2 linked regions of the Tunturibacter gelidoferens genome follow. The protein of the gene in region 1 interacts with the protein of each later gene in a pairwise test. Links are inferred from orthologs where the notes say so. Each region holds a gene or a part of one and is shown in the gene's direction. Other genes may lie near its edges.

Region 1 (4,508 bases):
GCCGATGGCTCTGACGCGGAGGCGAACCTCGCCCTTGCCTGGTTCGGGGAGGGGGAGGTCGTCGAACTGGAGGACTTCGGGGCCGCCGATTTTGTGAAAGCGGACCATCTTTACTGTGTCGGGCATGTTGAGTACGCTCCTGCGGTCTTACGCGTACGTTTTGGATGATTGCGCCGGCGAAAGGGCGCGAATTTCGGAGGGAAGGGCTTAGGCTCTTGCAGACTCTTCGGTCTTTGACTCTTCCTTCTGATGGGGGGCGATGGCTTCGGCGTCGGCGTCGCCACCGTAGATGACCTGACCGTATTCGAGGAGGGTGACCATGCCAACGCCGCCGCAGATGTTGCCGGCTACGGCAAAGAGGAGCCAGGTGAGATAGCTGGTCCATGCGGCTTTGCCGATGAGGACGGCGGTGAGGATTTCGCCGCTGGTGGCGATGCAGTGGGCGAAGTTGCCGAGGCCGACGACGAAGGTCAACATCCAGATGATCATGACGGAGCCGGTGATGGAGTGTGATCCGGAGACGAGCCAGGCGACGGTGGCGATGATCCAGCCGCCCATGACGCCGCTCCAGAAGATGGTGGCGGCGGGGTTGTGGATGGCTTCGAGGCCAAGGCCTGCGAGGGCTTGCACTACGCTTGGGTTGACGGCGTTGGTGAGGGCGGCGAGGGCGGCGAAGGTGAGAGCGCCGAGGACGTTGGCGGGAAGGACGGTGGCCCAGAGGCGAAGGGTCTTCCAGAAGTGCTTCTTTTCGGCGAGGACGAGGGCTACGGGGTAGAGGGTGTTTTCAGTGAAGAGCTGGGAGCGGCCAAGGATGACGACGATGAAGCCGAGGGGGTAGAACATCTTGCCGACGAAGAAGATGGTGTGGGAGGGGACGGTGCCGGGGGTGGTGAGGAGCGCGATGGCGATGGCGTTGCCAAGAGCGGAGAGGCCCATGAAGATGCCGCCGGCGAGACCGGAGATGGCGAGGGAGACGCTGGATCGGCCGAGCTCCTGGCGGGCGTTGTTGGCGACCTGCTCGTAGATGTCCTGGGCGCTGGGGCGCTCGAGATTTTTCTGCGCGTCCTGGTTGGCCGGAGGCGGCGGTGGGTAGCGGCGAAGGCGGTAGGGCATATAAGAGTGAGATGCAGGAACAGGTTGAAGTGAGGTGCGAGAGTGTAGAGCGCGGCTCTCTATAATTCTGGCTATGGCTTCAGAGCTTACACCCGATCAGGCGATACAGGAGCTGCGCGATCAGCTTCGCCACCATGAATATTTGTATTACGTTGAAGACGCGCCGGAGCTGACGGATGCGCAGTATGACGCGCTGATGAACCGGCTGAAGCGGCTCGAGGAGAAGCATCCGGAGCTGGTGACGGCGGACTCGCCTTCGCAGCGTGTGGGTGGGAAACCGAAAGAGGGATTCACGAAGATGCCGCACTCGCGGCCGATGCTGTCGCTGGACAATGCGTACAACGAAGAGGAGCTGCGGGCGTGGGATCAGCGGGTGCGTGATGCTCTGCCGAGTACGGAGGCCGTGCGGTATGTATGCGAGCTGAAGCTGGATGGTTTGTCGCTGGCGCTTCAGTATGGGGCTGGATCTGGCAAAGGCGAGGCGCATGGCGCGAAAGATGGCTCGGCGCATCTGGTGCGGGGGCTGACGCGTGGGGATGGGTCGATTGGCGAGGATGTGACGAGCAATGTGAGGACGATTCGGTCTGTGCCGCTGAGTATCTCGGCTGCGAAGTTGAAAGCGGCGGGTTTGCCGCAGAGCTTTGAGGTTCGCGGTGAGGTGGTGTTGCCGCAGGCGTCATTTTTGAAGCTGAATGAAGAGAGGGAGGCGGCGGGACAGGCTCCGGCAGCGAATCCGCGGAATGCAGCGGCGGGGACGATTCGTACGCTGGAGCCGAATATTGTGGCGCAGAGGCGGCTGGATTTTTATGCCTACTTTTTGTTGCGGGATGGGGAGTTTTTGTTGCCGCAGCAGTCGACCGCGCTCGATGCCTTGAAGACTTCGGGTTTTCGCGTGAACAAGTATGTCAGGGCTTTGAAGAGCATCGACGAGGTGGTGAAGTTTATTGCGGATGCGGAGCCGCTGCGTGATTCGCTGGGGTATGAGATTGATGGTGTTGTGATCAAGGTGGATGCTACGGCGCAGCAGCGGAGGCTGGGGTTTACCGGGAAGGCTCCGCGGTGGGCGATTGCATACAAGTTTGCGGCGCGGGCTGGGATTACGAAGTTGGAGGATGTGTTGTTTCAGGTGGGGCGTACAGGGAAGGTGACTCCGGTGGCGGCGCTTGCGCCCGTGTTGATTGGGGGGACGACGGTGTCGCGGGCTACGTTGCATAATGCGGATGAGATTGCGCGGCTTGGCGTTCGCATTGGGGATTTTGTGCAGGTGGAGCGTGGTGGCGACGTGATTCCGAAGATTGTGGAGGTGGTGGAGGATAAGGCGCATCCGCGAGGGACGAAGGAGATTGTGTCTCCGAAGAACTGCCCGGTTTGTGCGAGCGAACTGCAACGGATTGAGGGCGAGGTGGATTGGCGGTGTGTGAACAACTCTTGTCCGGCACGAGTGCGTGAAGAGTTGCTGCACTGGTCGGCGCGTGGAGTGATGAACATTGAAGGGTTGGGCGACGCGATGGTGGCGCAGCTGCTTGGCCAGAGTGCGGAGCTGGGCGGCGAATCGCAAGTAGTGACGGAGGAGGGGGCGCCGGTCGTGGTGCGGAGGCCGCTGATTCATACGATTGGCGACTTGTACCGGCTGAAGCGCGAGGATTTGCTTGGGCTGGAGCGCGTGGGCGAGAAGACTGCGGATGCGCTGCTGGAAGAGATTAAGCGTTCGAAGAAAGCGGGGCTGGCGCGCGTGCTGTTGGGGCTGGGAGTCCGGTTTGTGGGTGAGCGGACGGCGCAACTGCTGGCGGAGCACTTCGGTTCGATGGATGAGCTGATGACGGCGGCGACCCAGGATTCGGAGAAGGCGAGCGAGGCGTTAGAGGCGGTGAATGAGGTGGGGCCGAAGGTGGCACAGGCGATCGTGGAGTTCTTCGCGGTGGAGAAGAACAAGGAGTTGGTGAAGGATCTTGCGGCGCTAGGGCTGGAGATGACGGCGGAGAAGCGGGTGACGACTTCGACGCTGGAGGGGTTGACGTTTGTGCTGACGGGGACGCTGCCGAATCTTACGCGGGAGTCGGCGAAGGAGAAGATCGAGTCTGCGGGAGGGCGGGTTTCGGGGAGTGTGAGCAAGAAGACGAGCTACGTGGTTGCGGGGGAGGAGGCGGGCTCGAAGCTGGATAAGGCGAATTCGCTGGGGGTGAAGGTGCTGGATGAGGCGGGGTTGCTGGAGTTGCTGGGGTAGTTGCAAGGGAGCGTGTCCTGCCGGGCGGGCCCACTCCGCGTGGGGCGGTCACTTCGTGACTTGTGTACCGGTCTGGGCGTGACGGGCTGCATGGGTCCTCCCTTTGGTCGGAAGGGATCTAGGGTGCATCGCGCAGGGCTAGGGCTGGTCTACGAGCTTCGGGGAGACGAGGTGCGGAGGGCGGACGGTGCTTGGAGCTACGGGTTGACTGGGGCTCGGGATTGGTGTGGGTTTTGGCTCGGAGGGATTGGTGGTTTGACGAGCGCTGTGGAAGCCGCAGGCCTTCATCGCGGCGATGGGCTCGGGGTTCTGCATGAAGGTGTCCCATACGAAGGCGCTTCGAAGATTTTCTGCCATGAGGACGCTGATTCCGAGGTCGATTCCGAGGACGTCGGGGTCGTACCAGTGGAGATCGGGGTGGAAGGCGTCACAGAAGCCGTAGCGTCCCCAGGCGTCTTTGCCGAAGTTGTCACGCAAGGCGCGAAGGACGTGGACGCAGTCGTGGGGTAGGAAGGGGAGCGAACCGGCGGCGGCGCTGGGGACGACGGACCCGTCAACTGGACCCATGAGGGGAGGGCCTCCCCAGGCGGAGTAGCCGTGCTCCCAGTCGGAGGCGGAGACGCCCCAGTAGTCTTCGGTGTAGCCGCGTTTGAGGCCGAGGCAGAAAGACTTGTGGGCTCGAGTGGCGGTGATGGAGTTCGAGAAGTAGTTGGCGTAGGCGTCGCGCTTGCCGGCGAAGTCGAACCAGGCGTGGGAGAACTGGTGGATGAAGAGAGGGTCGCGTCCGCTGATGTAGGAGTAGGGGCCGAAGGTCATGGGAGGCCGGGTGAAGGCGCTCCAGGAGTCTGGGGGGATGGGATTGGTGGGCGAACCGATGGCGAGGAGATAGAGCATCATCAGTTCGCTGTAGTGGTCCCACCGAGTGGAGATGAAGCCGGTCTCGGGGCGCCAGCCCATGGAGAAGGTTTTGCCGCCGTTGAGCATCCAGGGCCAGTCAACGCGGTTGTAGAGCTGAGTGGCGAGGGAGGTAATTTGGGGATCGGCGAAGTAGGCGCGGACGGTGAGGACGCCGCAGAGGAAGATAGCCGTGTCGATGGAGGACACTTCGACGTTGATGAGGGGCTTGCCGGTTTTAACGTCGCTGAAGTGGTAGAAGAAGCCGTGCTCGTTC
Region 2 (4,744 bases), 4.7 Mb from region 1 along the record:
GAGAAGAGCGCAGAGGGTGCCGCCGAAGAGGAGGTTGTCGGCGCAGGAGAAGGTGGGGGAGTAGGGGAGATAGAGGTTGTGAAGCCGGGGGCGCAGGGCTACGAGGATGATGCGGAGCGTGAGGATCGCTGCGCAGGCGACGAGGGAGAAGGTGATGAGTGTCTGGAGGCGCTTGATTCGATAGACGAGAAAGGGCCAGACGAGATAGAACTGCTCCTCGACCTGGAGAGACCAGAAGTGGTTGATGTTGAACGCGTGCAGATTGAGAGGGCCGACGGTCCAGAGGGCGAGGTTGGCGGTGTAGGTCAGATAGTAGATCGGCCAGCCTGACCAGATGAAGTGAAGAGGGCGAGTGAGAAGAAATAGCACGATGAGAACGCCGTAGTAGAGCGGGAAGATGCGCAGGGTGCGGCGGGCGTAGAAGGTCTTGAAGAAGTGAGGGAGGGCGCGTGTGTCGAGCAGAATGCCGGTGATGAGAAAGCCGGAGAGAACGAAGAAGAGGTTGACGCCGAGGTAGCAGGACTCGCGGATGCGGTTGAGGAGATCCAGAAGTCTTGAGCCGGTGTCGGGATTAGACGCGAAGAGGTGGAAGAAGAGAACCATGAGGATGGCGAGTCCTCGAATGCCGTCGAGTGCTGGAATGTGCTGAAAACCGCCGGGATTTTCGGGATCGCCGGAGGAAGCTTTCTGCGCGGGGGAGGCCGGAGGCATGTCTGGATTATCGGTTATTTGCGGAGATGCCACAAAGATAAATGTCGGAGGGCGTTAGTTGGCGGGAGGCCTGCGAGGGGTTTCGGCTGGACGGGCGAGGTTTTGAAGCAGAGCAACGTTGAAGCGGGCTGGACGGTACAATCAAGGAGTATGCCTGAGACACGAACGAGCGAAATCGGCGGGAAAACAGTGAATATTGATGAGAGTTCTTCTGCTGCGGAGGGGAATCAGCCGCAGCGGTACAGCCCGGCTGAGATCGAGCCGAAGTGGCAGGCCCGGTGGGATGCGGATCCGTCGCTGTATGCAGCCGAGGGGCACGATTCAGGGAAGCCAAAGTACTACTGCCTGGAGATGCTGCCGTACCCGAGCGGCGCGCTGCACATAGGGCATGTGCGGAACTATGCGATTGGGGATGCTCTGGCTCGGCATATGTGGATGCGCGGGTATAACGTGCTGCATCCGATGGGGTGGGATGCGTTTGGGCTGCCGGCGGAAAACGCGGCGTTGAAGAATGGAGTGCCGCCGCGGGAGTGGACGTTCGCGAATATTGCTGCGATGAAGAAGCAGTTCCAGCGCCTCGGGATGGGGTTCGACTGGTCGACTGAGGTGACGACTTGTTTGCCGGATTACTACAAGTGGAACCAGTGGTTCTTTTTGAAGATGTTCGAGAAGGGGCTCGCGTATCGGAAGAAGAGCAAGGTGAACTGGTGTCCGGATTGCCAGACGGTGCTGGCGAATGAGCAGGTGATTGGCGGGCGCTGCTGGAGGCATGAGGATACGGTCGTTGAGCTGCGGGATCTGACGCAGTGGTTTTTGCGGATTACGAAGTATGCGGATGAGTTGCTGGACGGGCTCGACAAGCTGGAGGGCTGGCCGGAGAAGGTCCGGACGATGCAGCGTAACTGGATCGGACGGAGCGAGGGGGCGCATGTAGATTTCGCTGTGGCGGATGGCGATGCGAAGATCACGGTGTTTACGACGCGGGTGGATACGATCTTTGGTGCGACGTCGGTGCAGCTTGCGCCAGAGCATGCGGTCTCGAAGGCGTTTGCGCTGGAGGATGATGCACTGCGGGTGCAGATTGAGGAGTTGCTGGATCAGCAACAGAAGGCTCGTGAGACCGATGCGCTGGGTGCGATTGAGAAGCACGGTGTGTTTACTGGGCGCTTCGCGGTGAATCCGTTCAACGGCGAGCGGGTGCCGATCTGGGTGGCGAACTACATTCTGGCGGACTATGGAACGGGTGCGATTATGAGCGTGCCGGCGCATGATGAAAGGGACTTCGAGTTTGCGCAGAAGTACGGGTTGGCAGTGCGCCGGGTAATTGCTCCTGTGGTTGATACAAAAGGCGCCGCGGGCGCTGATACAAATGATCCGGCGTTGCCCTATACCGGTGAAGATGAGGCCGTGCTGATCGATTCGGGGCAGTGGACTGGAGAGAACTGCCTTGAAGCGCAGGAGAAGATGGCTGCGTTTGCGAAGACAAAGGGGTTTGGTACTCCTACGGTTACATATCGGTTGAAGGACTGGGGAGTCAGCCGGCAGAGGTACTGGGGAACGCCGATTCCGATGGTGTACTGCGACAAGTGCTCGCCGGACGAGCCGTTGCCTGTGGCTGAGAACGAGTTGCCGATTGTGTTGCCGGAGCAGGTGGATATTACACAGACGAATGGCTCGCCGCTCGGGCGGATTGCCGAGTTTGTGAATGCGAAGTGCCCGAAGTGCGGGGGGGTGGCACGAAGAGAGACGGATACGATGGACACGTTCGTGGACTCGAGCTGGTACTTCTATCGGTACACGGATGCGAAGAATTCGGCCGCGCCGTTTGATTCGGATAAGGCGAACTATTGGTTTCCGATCGATCAGTACATCGGCGGAGTGGAGCATGCGATTCTGCATCTGATCTACTCGCGGTTCTGGACGAAGGTGATGCGGGATCTTGGGTTGGTCAAGAACGATGAGCCTGCGGAGCGGCTGTTTACGCAGGGGATGGTGATCAAAGACGGCGCGAAGATGTCGAAGTCGAGGGGCAACGTTGTGAGCCCGGATTTGATGATCGAGCGATATGGCTCAGACGCGACGAGAATGTATGCGCTGTTTGCGGCTCCGCCGGATCGTGATTTGGAGTGGCAGGAAGAGGGGGTTGCGGGGATCTCGCGGTTTTTGGGGAAGGTGTATCGGCTGACGACGAAGTTCTCGAGTGTTGCTCGTACGAATGGAGCTGCGACGAGGCCAAAGGATCAGGCGTTGTTGCGTCGTCTGCATCAGACGATTGCGAAGGTTACGCAGGACTTTGATGGACGATGGCACTTCAATACTTCGATCTCTTCAATCATGATTCTGGTGAACGAGATTACTGCGAACGAAGCCGCGATGGATGCGGGAGAGATCTCTCCGGCTGCGGTGTCTGAGGTGTTGCGTGGTCTGATTTTGCTGCTGGCTCCGTTTGCGCCGTTTTTTGTGGCGGAGATGTGGGAGGAACTTGGCGGCGAGGGCGTGGTGTTTCGCACGCAGTGGCCGGTGGTGAATGAAGAGCTTGCGCGGGAGGATGAGATTGAGATTCCGGTGCAGGTGAATGGCAAGCTGGTGAGTGTTGTGAAGGTGCCGGCGGGTAGCGATGATGCTGTTGTGAAGGCTGCTGCTTTGGCTGATCCCAAGGTGATCGCGCGGATTGAAGGCAAGACCTTAGTGAAGGTGATCGTGGTGCCGGGTAAGCTTGTGAATCTTGTGGTGAAGTAGTGGAGCAAATTCCGCAGGATGGGGTGGTGGTTGCGGCTGGGACGGTTCGGGGGACGCAGTCGTTTGTGCATACTCTTTCGGAGTGCTGGCGGCGGCCTTCGCTGACGGCGCTGGAGGTGTTGTGGCGGTGGGCGTATGGGATTCCGGCGCTGCTGCTGCTGCGGTATGAGGGGTTGAAGATTTTGCAGGCTACGCCGTTGGACTATGCGGCGCTGAAGAGTATGACGGTGGTGGATCCGCTGGGGTCGGCGCAGACGCTGGCGAAGGCGCTAGCGCTGTTGGTGCCGCAGGTACTTGGTGTGGCGATGTGGCTGGCGCCGTTGCTGGTGGTGGCGTGGGTGGTGGTGTCGTCGGTAGGACGAACGCTGGTGCTGAGGCGGGCGGATAAGCGGCTGGAGCGCCGCGTGGGGACGCTGATTGTGCTGCAGGCTGTGCGGGTGGTGGCGCTGCTCGGGAGTTTTGCGGTGTGGTTCTGGTGCATGGAGCGTGTGGCGGAGTGGACCGTGACCGGGCCGATTGCGTCGGGTGGAGAGCCTAATCTGGTGGGGTATTTTTCGCTGGTCATTGTGGCGACGCTGGGGCTGTTTACGCTGTGGGCGGTGGTGAGTTGGGCGCTGTCCGTGGCTCCGTTAGTTGCGATGCTGCGTGGGTTAGGTGTGAGAGGGAGTCTGGCGGCGGCGTTTAGGCTGGGGGCGTTGAAATCGAAGCTGGTAGAGATCAACCTTGTGATGGGGATTGTGAAGATCGCGTTGATTGTGCTGGCGATGGTGTTCTCGGCGACTCCGCTGCCGTTTGAGAGCGTGACGACGCCGGAGTTTTTGTTTTGGTGGTGGGCTGGGGTTACGGTCCTTTATTTTCTTGGATCTGACTTCTTCCATGTGGCGCGGCAGGTGGCTTATTTGCAGCTTTGGCGAGCTTACGAAGATTGAAAGGCTGTCCGGCCGGACGGGCCTCCTGCGCGGAGGGCGGTCACTTCGTGACGCGTGTACCTTCTTGTGGTTAGGGAACGATGCTGGTCCTCCCGTTGGTCGGCACGATCCAACCTGCGACCAACGGGAGCACCTCGCGAAGCTTTCACAAGTCACGAAGTGACCGCTGCCCGCGTAGGGCGCCCGTCCGGCAGGACAGCTTCTAAGAAGATTTTCCTCTCGACGGCACGCAGATTCTGCATCATACGGGAATCGGCTTACAGAGGGGAGGTTGAGTATGTCATTTGGGATCTATGCGATTGGCTATTTGATTCTGATTGCAGGTGTGGCTTATCTGGCTCACTTGATGCACATTCCTCAGCACT

Evidence for each region. The genes of interacting proteins can lie anywhere in the genome.
Region 2: the proteins of ligA (region 1) and leuS interact in binary tests that used the Escherichia coli proteins (3 or more experiments, as listed by UniProt). The link is inferred for Tunturibacter gelidoferens from one-to-one orthologs.

The regions. Positions count from the first base shown.
Region 1 is NZ_CP132938.1:719,379-723,886, reverse strand. Bases 852-3,761 are described here. They hold ligA (NAD-dependent DNA ligase LigA), read left to right. Parts: upstream 852-1,186; coding sequence 1,187-3,337; downstream 3,338-3,761. Other genes in these bases: RBB81_RS03420 (glucoamylase family protein), read right to left, coding at 3,476-3,761; RBB81_RS03430 (formate/nitrite transporter family protein), read right to left, coding at 852-1,113. Outside these bases: RBB81_RS03435 (zinc-dependent alcohol dehydrogenase family protein), read right to left, coding at 1-126; more of RBB81_RS03430, read right to left, coding at 208-851; more of RBB81_RS03420, read right to left, coding at 3,762-4,508. UniProt on the Escherichia coli protein: DNA ligase that catalyzes the formation of phosphodiester linkages between 5'-phosphoryl and 3'-hydroxyl groups in double-stranded DNA using NAD as a coenzyme and as the energy source for the reaction.
Region 2 is NZ_CP132938.1:5,431,213-5,435,956, reverse strand. Bases 510-3,655 are described here. They hold leuS (leucine--tRNA ligase), read left to right. Parts: upstream 510-861; coding sequence 862-3,450; downstream 3,451-3,655. Other genes in these bases: RBB81_RS23360 (hypothetical protein), read left to right, coding at 3,450-3,655; RBB81_RS23370 (acyltransferase family protein), read right to left, coding at 510-711. Also shown: more of RBB81_RS23370, read right to left, coding at 1-509; more of RBB81_RS23360, read left to right, coding at 3,656-4,379; RBB81_RS23355 (hypothetical protein), read left to right, coding at 4,657-4,744.